Regions from separate parts of the Janthinobacterium sp. NKUCC08_JDC genome, predicted to be linked through region 1. Evidence: predicted binding sites of a transcription regulator. Region 1 holds the regulator's gene; each other region holds the start of a gene.
What was found. The regulator sigma-54, encoded in region 1, starts transcription at its own class of promoters, with help from an activator protein. The targets are predictions, from matches to a motif close to TGGCANGNAANCTGCTTT.

Region 1 (4,291 bases):
CGCTGGCCATCATGGGCGTGGCGCATGCCGAGAAAGCCGATTCCGAGAAGGAAGCCGTCATCACGGCACGCAGCGGCCACGTCGATGACGTCAAGCAGGTGCGTACCCTGACGGGCGACGTCGTGCTGGTCAAGGGCACCCTGACCATGAAGGCGGGCCGGGCATTGATCACGGAAGACCCGCAAGGCTACCAGTTCATCACCTTCTGGGCCGATCCCGGCAAGCTGGCCACGTTCCGCCAGAAGCGCGATGGCGCGGGCGACCTGTGGGTCGAAGGCGAAGCGGAGCGCGTGGAATACGACAACAAGACGGAAGTGGTGAAACTGTTTTCCAAGGCCAAGCTGACGCGTCTGGAAGGCACGAAAGTAACCGACGTGGCCAATGGCGCCTTCATCTCGTATGACAGCCGCAAGGAAGTATTCAAGATGGAAAATTCCGACAGCGGCACCAGTACCTCCGATGGCGGCAGCGTGCGCATGGTGATCCAGCCGAAGACCAAGGCGCCGGAAGCGGAGAAAGCGCCGGCCACGCCTGCGCCAGGAAAGAAATAATGGACAATACTCGTTGCGGCAGCACCCTGATCGTTCGCGGTCTACAAAAAACCTATGGCAAGCGGCAAGTCGTGCATGATGTCTCGCTGCAAGTCGAATGCGGCGAAGTGGTGGGTTTGCTGGGCCCGAACGGCGCCGGCAAGACCACCTCGTTCTACATGATCGTCGGCCTGGTGCCGTCGGACGGCGGCAGCATCGATATCAGCGGCGTGGACATTTCCAGCCTGCCGATCCACCGCCGCGCGCAGATGGGCTTGTCCTATCTGCCGCAGGAAGCGTCCGTCTTCCGCAAGCTGACGGTGGAAGACAATATCCGCGCCGTGCTGGAAATCCAGACCGTCGAAGGCCGTCCCCTGAAGAAGGCCGAGATCGAGGAGCGCCTGGATAAACTGCTGGCCGATTTGCAGATTGAAAAGCTGCGCGAGAACCAGGCCCTGTCCCTGTCGGGCGGCGAGCGCCGCCGCGTGGAAATCGCCCGCGCGCTGGCCACGGATCCCCGTTTCGTGCTGCTCGACGAGCCGTTCGCCGGCGTCGATCCGATCGCCGTGATCGAGATTCAGCGCATCGTGCGCTTCTTGAAGGAGCGCAATATCGGCGTGCTGATCACCGATCATAATGTGCGCGAGACGCTGGGTATTTGCGACCGTGCCTACATCATCAACCAGGGCTCGGTACTGGCGTCGGGACGCCCCGACGACATCATCGCGAACGAGTCGGTACGCCGGGTCTATCTGGGCGAACACTTCCGCATGTAAGCCAATGAAACAATCATTGCAGCTGCGCACTTCGCAGCACCTGGCACTGACGCCGCAGTTGCAGCAATCGATACGCCTGTTGCAATTGTCGACCCTGGAATTGCACCAGGAACTCGAGCAACTGCTGACGGACAATCCCTTGCTCGAGCGCCTCGACGATCCGCTCGACCGTTCGCTGCGCCTGCTGTCGGACGGGGCCTTGAGTTCCACGGCGGCGCCGGCCGAAGCGCCGCCCCAGGCGCCAGGCCAGGAGGCGCCTGCCGCGCCTGCCGAAGCGGAAACCTTTGACGGCGAGGCGGGCGAGGGCCCGGCCGCCGCGGACGGCGGCGACAGTGACTGGAGCGAGGCGAGCCGGGGCAAGGCGCCCGACGACGAAGATTCCCGCCCGCAACTCGAGGCCCATCACTGCACCCTGCGCGAACACCTGATGGAGCAGATGCGCGTGACGGTGCTTGAATTGCGCGACCGCGCGCTGGTCGAGCTGATCATCGACGCGCTCGACGACAATGGCTACCTGGAAGAGTCGCTCGACGACATCCTGGCGCGCCTGCCGGAAGAGCTGGAAATCGACGCCGACGAGATGCGCACGGCCTTGTCGCTGCTGCAAAGTTTCGATCCGCCCGGCGTGGGCGCGCGCAATGCGTCCGAATGCCTGGCGCTGCAGATCAAGCGCTTGCCGCACATCGCCATGGTGACGCGGCGCATGGCGCTCGTCATCGTGGAAAAGCACCTGGCCTGGTTTGCCCAGCGCGATTTCAACAAGCTGAAAAAAGCCCTCGATTGCGACGATGAAGACTTGCGCGAAGCACAGACGGTGATTCGCCAGTGCAATCCGCATCCGGGTGCCGTGTTCGCCTCGGACGTGTCCGATTACGTGGTGCCCGACGTCGTCGTCAAGCGCGCGCGCAATGGCTGGCAAGTGACCCTGAACAACGACGTCATGCCGCGCCTGCGCGTCAACGCCATGTACGCCAACCTGCTCAAGCAGGGCAAGGGCGAGGGCGCCATGGGCGCACAGTTGCAGGAAGCCAAGTGGCTGATCAAGAATATGCGCCAGCGTTTCGACACGATTTTGCGCGTGGCACAGGCGATAGTAGAAAGACAAAAGAACTTTTTCTCGCATGGGGCCGTTGCCATGCGCCCCCTTGTGCTCCGTGAAATAGCTGATACACTGGGTTTACACGAGAGTACTATCTCGCGGGTAACAACTCAAAAGTACATGCTGACCCCGCACGGCATGTTCGAGTTGAAATATTTCTTTGGTAGCCACGTCGCCACCGAAGCGGGGGGCGAAGCGTCATCGACGGCGATACGGGCATTGATCGTGCAACTGACAGGAGCAGAAGACCCTAAAAATCCTTTATCCGACAGTAAGATTGCGGACATGCTGGGGGAACAAGGCATGGTGATTGCGCGACGTACTGTTGCCAAATACCGGGAAGCGTTGAAAATTCCGCCAGTGAGCCTGCGTAAGTGTTTGTAAGTTTTTTTCGGTTCCTCTGCGGGCCGGATAGGATGGACCGCACGAACCCGATCATCTTTAGGAGTGTGTATGAATCTCACCATCAGCGGACATCATCTCGAAGTGACACCAGCCATCCGTGAATACGTACAAACGAAGCTGGAACGCGTGAAACGTCATTTCGATCAAGTTATCGATATCGCCGTGATTCTGACCGTGGATAACCTCAAAGAGAAAGAAAAACGTCAAAAGGCCGAAGTCAACCTGCGTTTAAGTGGCAAAACCGTCTATGTGGAAAGCCTGGCACAAGACCTGTATGCCGCGATCGATGCCCTGATCGACAAGCTCGATAGGCAAGTGATGAAATACAAAACCAAAGTGCAAGGGCACGGTAAAGAGGCGATCAAGCATCTGCCAGACAACTCCGAGGAAGACGCCGTCGTCGCCGTTTAAGGCCACCCGCTTTCAGCAGTTGTGATCAACTAAGGGCGCACATTGCGCCCTTTTTTGCGCCTGGACCTTTTGAACGCAATGTTCCCCGCGCAGGCGCTAGAATGTTTGTACTTTTACTTTTTTCACGCCTGCCATGAGCGACTTCGTCCAGACCTCCATCCGCAACCGCACGGGGCACATCGTGCTCGACCGTCCGAAAGCCTTGAATTCCCTGTCGCTGGAGATGGTGCGCGCCCTGAGCGCTGCCCTGCTGGCCTGGCGCGACGATCCGCAGGTGGACGCCGTCGTGATCCGCTCGAGCAGCGAGAAAGCACTGTGCGCCGGCGGCGACATCCGTTTCTTCTACGATGCGGGCCTGGCCACGCCGCAAGGCGGCAGCGCCTTGCTGGAAGATTTCTTTACGGAAGAATACGCGTTAAATCATGTGATCCATTTCTATCCGAAACCGTATATCGCCGTGATGGATGGCGTGGTGATGGGCGGCGGCATGGGCGTGGCGCAAGCCGGACCCGGCAACCGCCTGCGCATCGTCACGGGCCGCACGCGCATGGCCATGCCGGAAGTTAATATTGGCTTGTTCCCGGATGTGGGCGGCAGTTATTTCCTGTCCCGCCTGGCCGGCCAGCTGGGCCTGTACCTGGGCTTGACGGGCTTGACGATCAACGCGGCCGACGCCCTGTACACGGACCTGGCCGATGTCTACCTGCCCGAGGCGCAGATGGGGGCGCTGCTGGCCCTGTTCGAGTCGACGCCGGGCGAGGCCTTGCCGGTTGCCATCAAGGCGCTGGCGGCGCCGTTCCAGGCCGAGGCGGGTATCGCCTCGCTGGCGGCGGCGCGCGTGGCGCTGGACCGTCACTTCGGCGCCGGCTCCGTGGCGGCCATCATGGCCTCGCTGGCGCAGGACGACAGCGCGTTCGCCAGCAAGGCGCTGGCGGCCATGCGCCTGCGCTCGCCTTTGATGATGTCGGTAACTCTGGAATTGCTGCAGCGCGGGGCTCACTTGGGCGTGGCCGATTGTCTGCGTCTGGAGCGCACGGTGGTGCGCCACAATTTCGAGCATGGCGAAGTGC
Region 2 (4,291 bases), on a different contig from region 1:
ATCGCCATATTCGTCGTGGCCGCCGAGCCCGTGCCGGCCAGCGCGTCCAGGTACAGCTGCATGAAGGGCAGGGCCTGGAAGTCGAAGGCCAGGGTTGCGCCCGGCTGGCCGACGACGAAATTGATGGACAGGGCCGTGCTCGAACCGTTGCGTCCCGAGGCGCCGGCGCTGCCGCCGCCCGTCAGGAAGGTTTCCGCCGCATTCACCGTATGCGTACTGGTCGAGCCCGGCGGGAACGGGGGAATTTGCGAAGTGATGATTTGCGCCTCGCCGCGCGCATACGCGGCGTTGCCCATGCCTTGCTGGGTAAAATCGTTTTGCCCTTTGGTGACGGCGCCGCGTGTCGCTTGCGGCGCGTCGATCTCATTGCTGCCACCGTTGATGACGCTGCTGCCGTTGAGCGTGGCGGTGGTGCGCGACAGGTCGATATTGCTGATCAAGGTGGTGGAACCGGTGGGATTGCTGATGACCAGGCCAAAGACGCTGGTGTAGGAATAGCCGTAGGCGGCGGCGCTGGCGGTGCCGCTGCTGGCCAGCAACAGCAAGGCTAGCAGGGCCGTTGAAAGTCGGGTGCATAAAAATGTAGTCATGAAATCCTCATCTCCTGGTCGGCCGCGTTGTAAGGAAAACCGACAGGCTTGCCACATAAAAAAAAGGCGAGGAGACTCCCTCGCCTGTGAATCCCCCCCTGTTGCCTGGTTCAGGCGGCAACTTTGCGGCGGCGGGCGTAGCCCAGGCCGGCCAGGCCCAGGCCCAGCAAGGCCAAGGTGCCCGGTTCGGGTGTCGCCGCCTGTTTCACCAAGTCCACGCTTTCTACCGCATTCAAGGTCAAGGTGTAGTTGCCGGCCGTCAAAGCATTGCTGACGGAGCTGAAGTTGCTGCCGCACGCTGTGCCCACACCGGTGCCCGTGGGCGTGCCGCAGCCGGAAGGGTCGTAGGTGAACAAATTGCCGCGCGTGAGGAAATTGGTCGCCAGGCTGGTGTTCAGGTTGGCGCCATCGGCGTTTTCCGTGCCGCCGAAGATGCCCGAGCCGATCACGCCGTCCGGCGTCCAGTTGAATACCGTCGCGCCGGCCGCGTCCGTGATGGTGAAGGTGACGACCAAGTTGGCCGTGGCCGTGGACAGCTGCCCGACCGTGCTTTGCAGGAAGACCTGCATGAAGGGCGACGCCAGGAAGTCGAAGCTCAGGGTTGCCGTGGGCGAGCCGACGACGAAATCGACCGAGAAACCCGTGGTCGAGCCGTTGCGCCCGGACGCATCGGCCGTGCCGGCAGGCCCGTCAAGGTGGGCTTCGGCCACGTTCACTGCCTGGGTGGAGGTGGAGCCTGGCGGGAACGAAGGGAACTGCGTGCTGACGATTTGCGCATCGCCGCGTGAATAGTTGCCTGCTGGGCCTTGTTGCGTGAAGTCGTTTTCGCCCTTGATGACGGGGCCGACGTTGGCGCGTGGGGCATCGAGCGAGCCGGCGCCGCCATTGATGACGCTCACGCCATTCAGGGTGGCCGTGCTGCGCGAGATCGTGGTGCTGTTGGCTACCGTGATCTGGCCCGTCGGCACGGCGATCACCAGGCCGAAGATGTTGTTGTACGAATAGCCGTAGGCGCCCGCCTGTGCGCTACCGGCGGCGCACAGCATGGCCAATGCCGCTGCGGCCGGGAGCAGTTTCAGTTTCGAGAGTTTCATTGTATTCACCTCATGGTTGAGTGAGTCTGGAAGTCTTGCCTGAGACCTGTCGGCAGGTGCTCATGGCCAGTACCTAGCGACTTCCATGCCAACGCATGAGGTTCTTTTGAAATCAATGACTTGGCGTGCTTTTGTTGACGCGGTGCAGGCTTTGCCGGATGCGCTGTAAAAAAAACCGACGCCAGCCTTTCAAGGCTGTCCGCCTTGTGGCAACGAGCCCAGCAGGGCGTGCATATGGGGCAGCAAGCGTTGCCCTGGCACATAGTCGCGCATGGCCGTGGCCAGCTGGCGCGCCGCCAGCTTGGCCCGGCCATCGTCGAGCATGCGCGTGGCGGCATGGCGCAGAGCGGTTTCCTGGAAGCGGTCGGCGCGCAGCAGCAGGCCGGCGCCGGCACCCACGATGCCGTGCATGTTGAGAAATTGGTCGAGGTTGCCGGCGATGCCGATGACGGGCACGCCTGCCGTCAGCGCTTGCTGGCTGGTGGGGCTGCCGCCGTTGCAGATCACCAGGCTGGCGCGCCGGGCGGCCGCATCGCCCGGCAGAAAGGGCGCGACATAGGCGTTCGGCGGCACGGCATCGACGCGGATGGTGCCGGCCGTGGCCGCCAGTACGGTGACGGGCAAGGGCGCCAGCGCGCGCAGCACGCGCGGCAGCAATTGCCCCTGGCCTGAACTGCCCAGGGTGACATAGATGATGGGCCGTCCGCTGCTCAGTTCCGGGCGCTGCCACCAGTCCGGCAAGTCGAGCGGCGGCGCCCAGATGATGGGACCCAGGTAGTCGTGCGTGGACGGCATGCCGTGCGGCGGGAACAGTTGCGGAATATCCGCGTACAAGGTGCGGTCGGCATCCGTATAGATGCGCCGCAGGTCGTTGCCCAGCGATGGCAAGCCATGGCGGCGGCGCACGCGGTTCAGGGGCACGGCGTGCGAAGCGAAGGCCAGCGGGCGGATCAGGCGGAACAGGGGATCGGCCAGCCAGATGGGCAGCACGCCCGTCAGGGGCAGGTTGGGCACCGTGTAGTGCTGGCGCACCCAGGGACTCCAGTAGGCGTTGCTGACGGTAATGTAGGGAATGCGCTGCAGGCGCGCGCTGACCGACAGCGACAGGCGGAAGTCGCCGATCACGAGGTCGGGCTGGACGGCATTGAGCAGGCGCAAGTCGTCTTCCACATACGCGTGCAAGGTGCTTTCCGTATACACGGGCTTGCCGTGCGCCAGCGCCTGCAGAAATTGCAGCGATGAAATACTGTCGATGCGCCAGCGGCGGAACGGGGCTTGCTTGAAACAAAAGTCATACCCATCGGCGCAGGCAAAATGCACCTCGTATTTTGCCTCGTCCAGGCCCTGGGCCAGGCTCAGGGGACGGCCAACATGGGCCAGGGTCACTGCCTCGGCCATAAAGAGGATTTTCTTGCGCGCCATAGGGGTCGCTTGCACTCGTGCTGGAGGGGATGCCTGCGAAGTTGGAGTGGCGCCACGCCGTTTAGTTCCCCTGCAGCGGGCCAATGGCGGGCGCCAGGATTTGGCCGTATCGGCTACAGTGGAGCAAAGGAGGCCACCATGCAGCCACAATTCCGCTTTGCCCCGCTGCGTGCGCACAGCACGCCCGAACCCGATATGCCGCCACCGCCCGAAGGCGATCCCCTCAAGCCGCCGCCAGAACCGCCGCCGCACATCGACCCCGTGCCGGTCGAGGAGCCAACGCCGCCACCACCGCCCGTGAAAATGCATTGAACGGTTCTCGGACCGTGGCGCCGCGCCATGGGGGGCGGCGGGCAGGCGCGCGCGATGTTTATTTCCAATCGGAAATGGAAGGCGCGGGCCTCGCCAGAGGCACGCCATTTAAACAACAAAAATGCGCATAAATGTTGCCGAGCGGATACAAATCAAGCTCCAACTGCTGAGTGTCATGCGGCCGTCACGATTCTGTTCTTATAATGAGACATCATAAAAATTCTTGTACAGGAGACCATCGTGGGCAATTCCTTGCATAACAAAATCTACCTGGGCCGGCGGCCTGTGATCACCAGCAAACACCTCGTGGCGCTGGCCCTGGCGGGCGCCGTGGCTGGTTGCGGCCTGGCCTGGCTGCTGCTGCGCAGCTACAAATAACGGTCGTCACGCCCGTGTTTCCGTCGCCTGGCCGCATGGCGGGCGGCGGTAGATTCACGTTGCCTGTTGCCGATGCGCAGCGGGGCGCGTACCATGGGGGCCGAACACCTGGCCTTTTATGGAAAAGTAATGAAGAACGAGAAATTAACAACCGATGAATATGACGCGCTGGAGCAAGTTGCACGCGGCATCAAGACCGAGCGCCCCAGTGCTTGCGTTGCCCGCAATGCCAAGCGCCTGTCGGGTCTGAAGCTGCTCAGCTATGCGCGCGACGGCCGTCTGTCCATCACCGAGAAAGCACAACAACTGCTGTTCCTGCGCCGCTGCATCATGGGTTTGCGCGCTGTCGCCACCGATCCGCTGACCAAGCTCGATACGGACGTGGCGTATTTCCTGGGCAAGAAAGCCCACATCGTGGCGCGCGCCGAAGGCGAAGGCCACGACATTTCCGACAAGGGCCGCGAATCGCTGGCCGACATCGACACCCTGGGCCTG
Region 3 (4,291 bases), on a different contig from region 1:
GGCAAGGGCAACGACGGGCTGGCGCCCGATCCCGGTTTTACGCCTGCGCAATACGAGCGCCTGGCCCTGCTGTACATCGTCGCCAGCGTGCGCAAGGGCACGTGGCTGATCCCCGCCTTCCACGCCGTGCTCGATACGGGCTATGCGAATGGCCATGACGATCCGCAGAACTTTTCGCTGGAGCAATGGGATACAACCCTCGGTCATTTGAGCGCCGTCATGACCGGCGCCGACGCGCCGAATTGAACACCACCCGCACGCCGATTTGGAGGATACTTTAGCTCCCGCCGTTGCACCGCGTGGATGCCGAGCTGTCGATGGAGAGCTGCGATGACCTATGCCTCTGACCAGAAAATGCATGTACTGGACATGCCCGCGCGTACGCGGCGCATCTTCAGCATGCGCGATGCCGTGCTGACGCAATGGGAACACGAGGTGCGCGCCAAGGTACGCGGCGCCGACGCCTTGCTGACACCCATATTGATCAACACCCTGCCCGCCTTCTTCGACAACCTGGCCGAAGCGCTGACGCCAGGCTATCCGCGCGACGATGCCACCAGCAACACCAACGCGCCGGCCGTGCACGGCAACGAACGGGCGCGCATGACCAGCTATGGCCCGGAACAGGTGATCCAGGAATACCAGATCTTCCGCGACTGTTTCGCCGATGCGGCCCTCGACGCGGGCGTGCCGCTGCGGCGCCGCGACTGGAAGGTGATCAATGCCTCGATCGATACGGGCATCCGCGAAGCCATCCTGGAATTTACGGCCATGCATGAAAGCTTCCAGCGGCGCATCGCCGCCGGCCTGTCGCACGACATGCGCAATCCCCTCTCCGTCATGCTCAACAGCGCCCAGCTGCTGCAGCGGCGCGCGCAGCAGTTCGACGTGCCGGCCCTGGCGTCGAAAATCATCGAACACGGCAAGCGCCTCGACGACATGATCCAGGAATTGCTCGATACGCTCAGCTACCACCGGGGGCAAAAGCTGCCGCTGGTCTTGCATCGTTTCGATATCCTGCCGCTGGCGCAGCAGGTGGCCGACAGCGTGAATACGGGCCATCCGGGCAAGTGCCAGGTCACGGGCGCGTCCGTCACCGGCTGGTGGTGCGAAAATTCGCTGCGCCGCGCCCTGGAAAACCTGGTCGGCAACGCCCTCAAGTATGGCGACGACGGCCCCATCCATATCCACATCAACACCCTGCGCGAACGCATGATACTCACCGTGCACAACACGGGCAGCACTATCGCCCCGGAGCAGACCGAGCGCATCTTCGAATACCTGCGCCGCGAACACCAGGGCAGCGCGCCCGGCTGGGGCATCGGCCTGCCCTTCGTGCAAAACGTGGCGGAAAGCCACGGCGGCAGCGCGCTGGTCGACAGCGCGCCGGAAACGGGCACCACGTTTACCATCGACCTGCCCATCGATTGCCGGCCCTTCGTCACGCCGGACGCTTGAGCTCGCCGCCAACTGCCCCAACACCGGCATTTTCCGCGCAGTAACGCACCAATACGGTGCGGATGACGGTTTTACGCCACAAAAATGGTCATTTTTTACATACTTTCGGGTGCGCGGCACTGGCACGATTTCTGCTGAGCTATAGTCAGACACGGCTCAAGGGAAATCACAACATGGCAAATTTTTTCAATGAAATGACTGCAAATGAAGTGGGTACGGACAGCAAGGTACGTGAACACTATCGTGAATTCAGCAACTGGCTGGAGCAGCAATCCCCCGAGACCATCGCCCGCAAGCGGGCCGAAGCCGACCTGACGTTCCGCCGGGTCGGCATCACGTTCGCCGTCTACGGCGACGATGCCGGCACGGAACGCCTGATTCCGTTCGACACCATCCCGCGCATCATTCCCGCCGCCGAATGGGCACAGATGCAGACGGGCCTGGTGCAGCGCGTGCAAGCCTTGAACATGTTCATCCATGATATTTATCATGAGCAAAACATCATCAAGGCGGGCATCATTCCTGCCGAGCAAATCTACAAGAATGCCCAGTACCGCCCGGAAATGCAGGGTATTTCCGTCGCCTCCGACATTTACGCCCACATCGCCGGCGTCGACATCGTGCGGGCCGGACAGGGCGAATTCTATGTGCTGGAAGACAACCTGCGCGTGCCCTCCGGCGTGTCCTACATGCTGGAGGACCGCAAGATGATGATGCGGCTGTTCCCGGAACTGTTCGCGCGCAACCGCATCGCGCCCGTCGACCATTACCCGGACATGCTGCTCGACAACTTGCGCTCGGTCGCGCCGATGGGCGTCGATGACCCCACGGTCGTCGTCATGACGCCGGGCATGTACAACTCCGCCTACTTCGAACACGCGTTCCTGGCCCAGCAAATGGGCGTGGAACTGGTGGAAGGCAAGGATTTGTTTGTCAACGACAACTCTGTGTACATGCGCACCACGCGCGGCCCCAAGCGAGTCGACGTGATCTACCGCCGCGTGGACGACGATTTCCTCGACCCGCTGGCTTTCCGCTCCGATTCCTCGCTGGGAGTGCCGGGCCTGCTGTCCGTGTACCGCGCCGGCCGGGTGACCCTGGCCAACGCGATCGGCACGGGCGTGGCCGACGACAAGTCGATCTACCCGTTCGTGCCCGACATGATCAAGTTTTACCTGTCGCAGGAACCGATACTCAACAACGTGCCCACGTACCAGTGCCGCAAGAGCGCCGACTTGTCCTACGTGCTGGCGAACCTGGCGCAACTCGTCGTCAAGGAAGTGCATGGCGCGGGCGGCTACGGCATGCTGGTGGGGCCGGCTTCGAGCGCCGCGCAGATCGAGGACTTCCGCCAGCGCCTGCTGGCCAATCCGGGCGGCTACATCGCCCAGCCGACACTGGCCCTGTCCGCCTGCCCCACGTATGTCGAGGCCGGCATCGCGCCGCGCCATATCGATTTGCGCCCGTTCGTGCTGTCCGGCAAGACGATTTCCATGGTGCCCGGCGGCCTGACCCGCGTCGCGCTCGGTGAAGGTTCGCTCGTGGTCAACTCCTCGCAAGGGGGCGGCACCAAGGATACCTGGGTACTGGAAGCCACATCCGCTTTTGCAGGAGAGAAAACATGCTGAGCCGCACCGCCGATCATTTGTTCTGGATGGCCCGCTACACGGAGCGGGCGGAAAACACGGCGCGCATGCTCGACGTTAACATGCAGACGTCGATGCTGCCCCAGTCCGAACAGGACGCGGAGCAAGGCTGGCGCGCCACCCTGGGTATTTCCGAGCTGCAAAGCGCGTACGACCACAAATATGGCCGTTTTCATACGCGCGACGTGCTCGACTTCATGGTGCGCGACCCGAACAACCCGTCGTCCATCCTTGCCTGTCTGACGGGGGCGCGCGAAAACGCCCGCGCCGTGCGGGGGACTTTGACGACGGAAGTGTGGGAAATCCAGAACGCCACCTGGCTCGACATGCAGAAGCGTTTGAAAAGCAATCTGCTGGAAACGGACCCCAGCCAGTTCTTCGAGTGGGTCAAGTACCGTTCGCACCTGTCGCGCGGCGTGACCCTGGGCACCATGCTCAAGGATGAGGCCATCCATTTCATTCGCCTCGGCACTTTCCTCGAGCGGGCCGACAACACGGCGCGCATCCTCGACGTGAAGTTCCACGGCGCGCGCGATACGTCGAAAGACATCACCCAGCGCGACTTCTACTACTGGGCGGCCCTGCTGCGCTCCGTGTCCGGCTTCGAGATCTACCGCAAGGTCTACCGCGATGTGATCACCCCGGCACGGGTGGCGGAATTGCTGATGCTGCGCGGCGACATGCCCAGATCCTTACTTGCCTGCATGGATGACGTGGTGGAAAACCTCAAGCACGTCCGCAACGATGTGTCGGCCGATACGGAACGGTTTGCGGGCAAATTGCACGCGGAACTGAAATTCGGCCATATCGACGACATCATGAAGGCGGGCTTGCACCTGACTTTGACGGAGTTTCTGGAAAACATCTATGACCTGGGCAACCGGGTCAGCCGCGACTTCCTCGTTCCCTTGGCGGCCTGATGCAGCTCACCATCCGCCACGAAACCCATTACGCCTACAGTGCGCCGCTGGCCTACACCATCCAGCAGCTGCACCTGACGCCGCGTATCGAGCCGCAGCAGCGGGCCCTGTCCTGGCAAATCACGACGCCGGGCCAGTGCCACGCCTACACGGATGCCTACGGCAACTTGTCGCACATGCTGACGATTAACGGTAGCCATCACTCCCTGAGCCTAGTGGCGCATGGCGTGGTGGAAACCATCTACCCGCACAAGGGACGGCTGAACC

Region 2: a site for sigma-54 is predicted at 1,758-1,775, ahead of KO538_RS01875 (EDSAP-1 family PEP-CTERM protein). Genes of this name have one in related genera too.
Region 3: a site for sigma-54 is predicted at 1,579-1,596, ahead of KO538_RS17270 (circularly permuted type 2 ATP-grasp protein). Genes of this name have one in related genera too.

The regions. Positions count from the first base shown of each region.
Region 1 is NZ_JAHKQW010000018.1:98,888-103,178, forward strand. Features, by position in the region: gene lptA (lipopolysaccharide transport periplasmic protein LptA) at 1-551, shown strand, start outside; gene lptB (LPS export ABC transporter ATP-binding protein) at 551-1,306, shown strand; gene KO538_RS26940 (RNA polymerase factor sigma-54) at 1,311-2,789, shown strand; gene hpf (ribosome hibernation-promoting factor, HPF/YfiA family) at 2,859-3,221, shown strand; gene KO538_RS26950 (enoyl-CoA hydratase/isomerase family protein) at 3,355-4,291, shown strand, end outside.
Region 2 is NZ_JAHKQW010000001.1:390,993-395,283, reverse strand. Features, by position in the region: gene KO538_RS01880 (EDSAP-1 family PEP-CTERM protein) at 1-590, opposite strand, end outside; gene KO538_RS01875 (EDSAP-1 family PEP-CTERM protein) at 701-1,684, opposite strand; gene KO538_RS01870 (glycosyltransferase) at 1,874-3,106, opposite strand; gene KO538_RS01865 (hypothetical protein) at 3,245-3,418, shown strand; gene KO538_RS01860 (hypothetical protein) at 3,659-3,796, shown strand; gene KO538_RS01855 (hypothetical protein) at 3,926-4,291, shown strand, end outside.
Region 3 is NZ_JAHKQW010000006.1:282,369-286,659, forward strand. Features, by position in the region: gene KO538_RS17260 (hypothetical protein) at 1-246, shown strand, start outside; gene KO538_RS17265 (sensor histidine kinase KdpD) at 331-1,458, shown strand; gene KO538_RS17270 (circularly permuted type 2 ATP-grasp protein) at 1,632-3,086, shown strand; gene KO538_RS17275 (alpha-E domain-containing protein) at 3,080-4,024, shown strand; gene KO538_RS17280 (transglutaminase family protein) at 4,024-4,291, shown strand, end outside.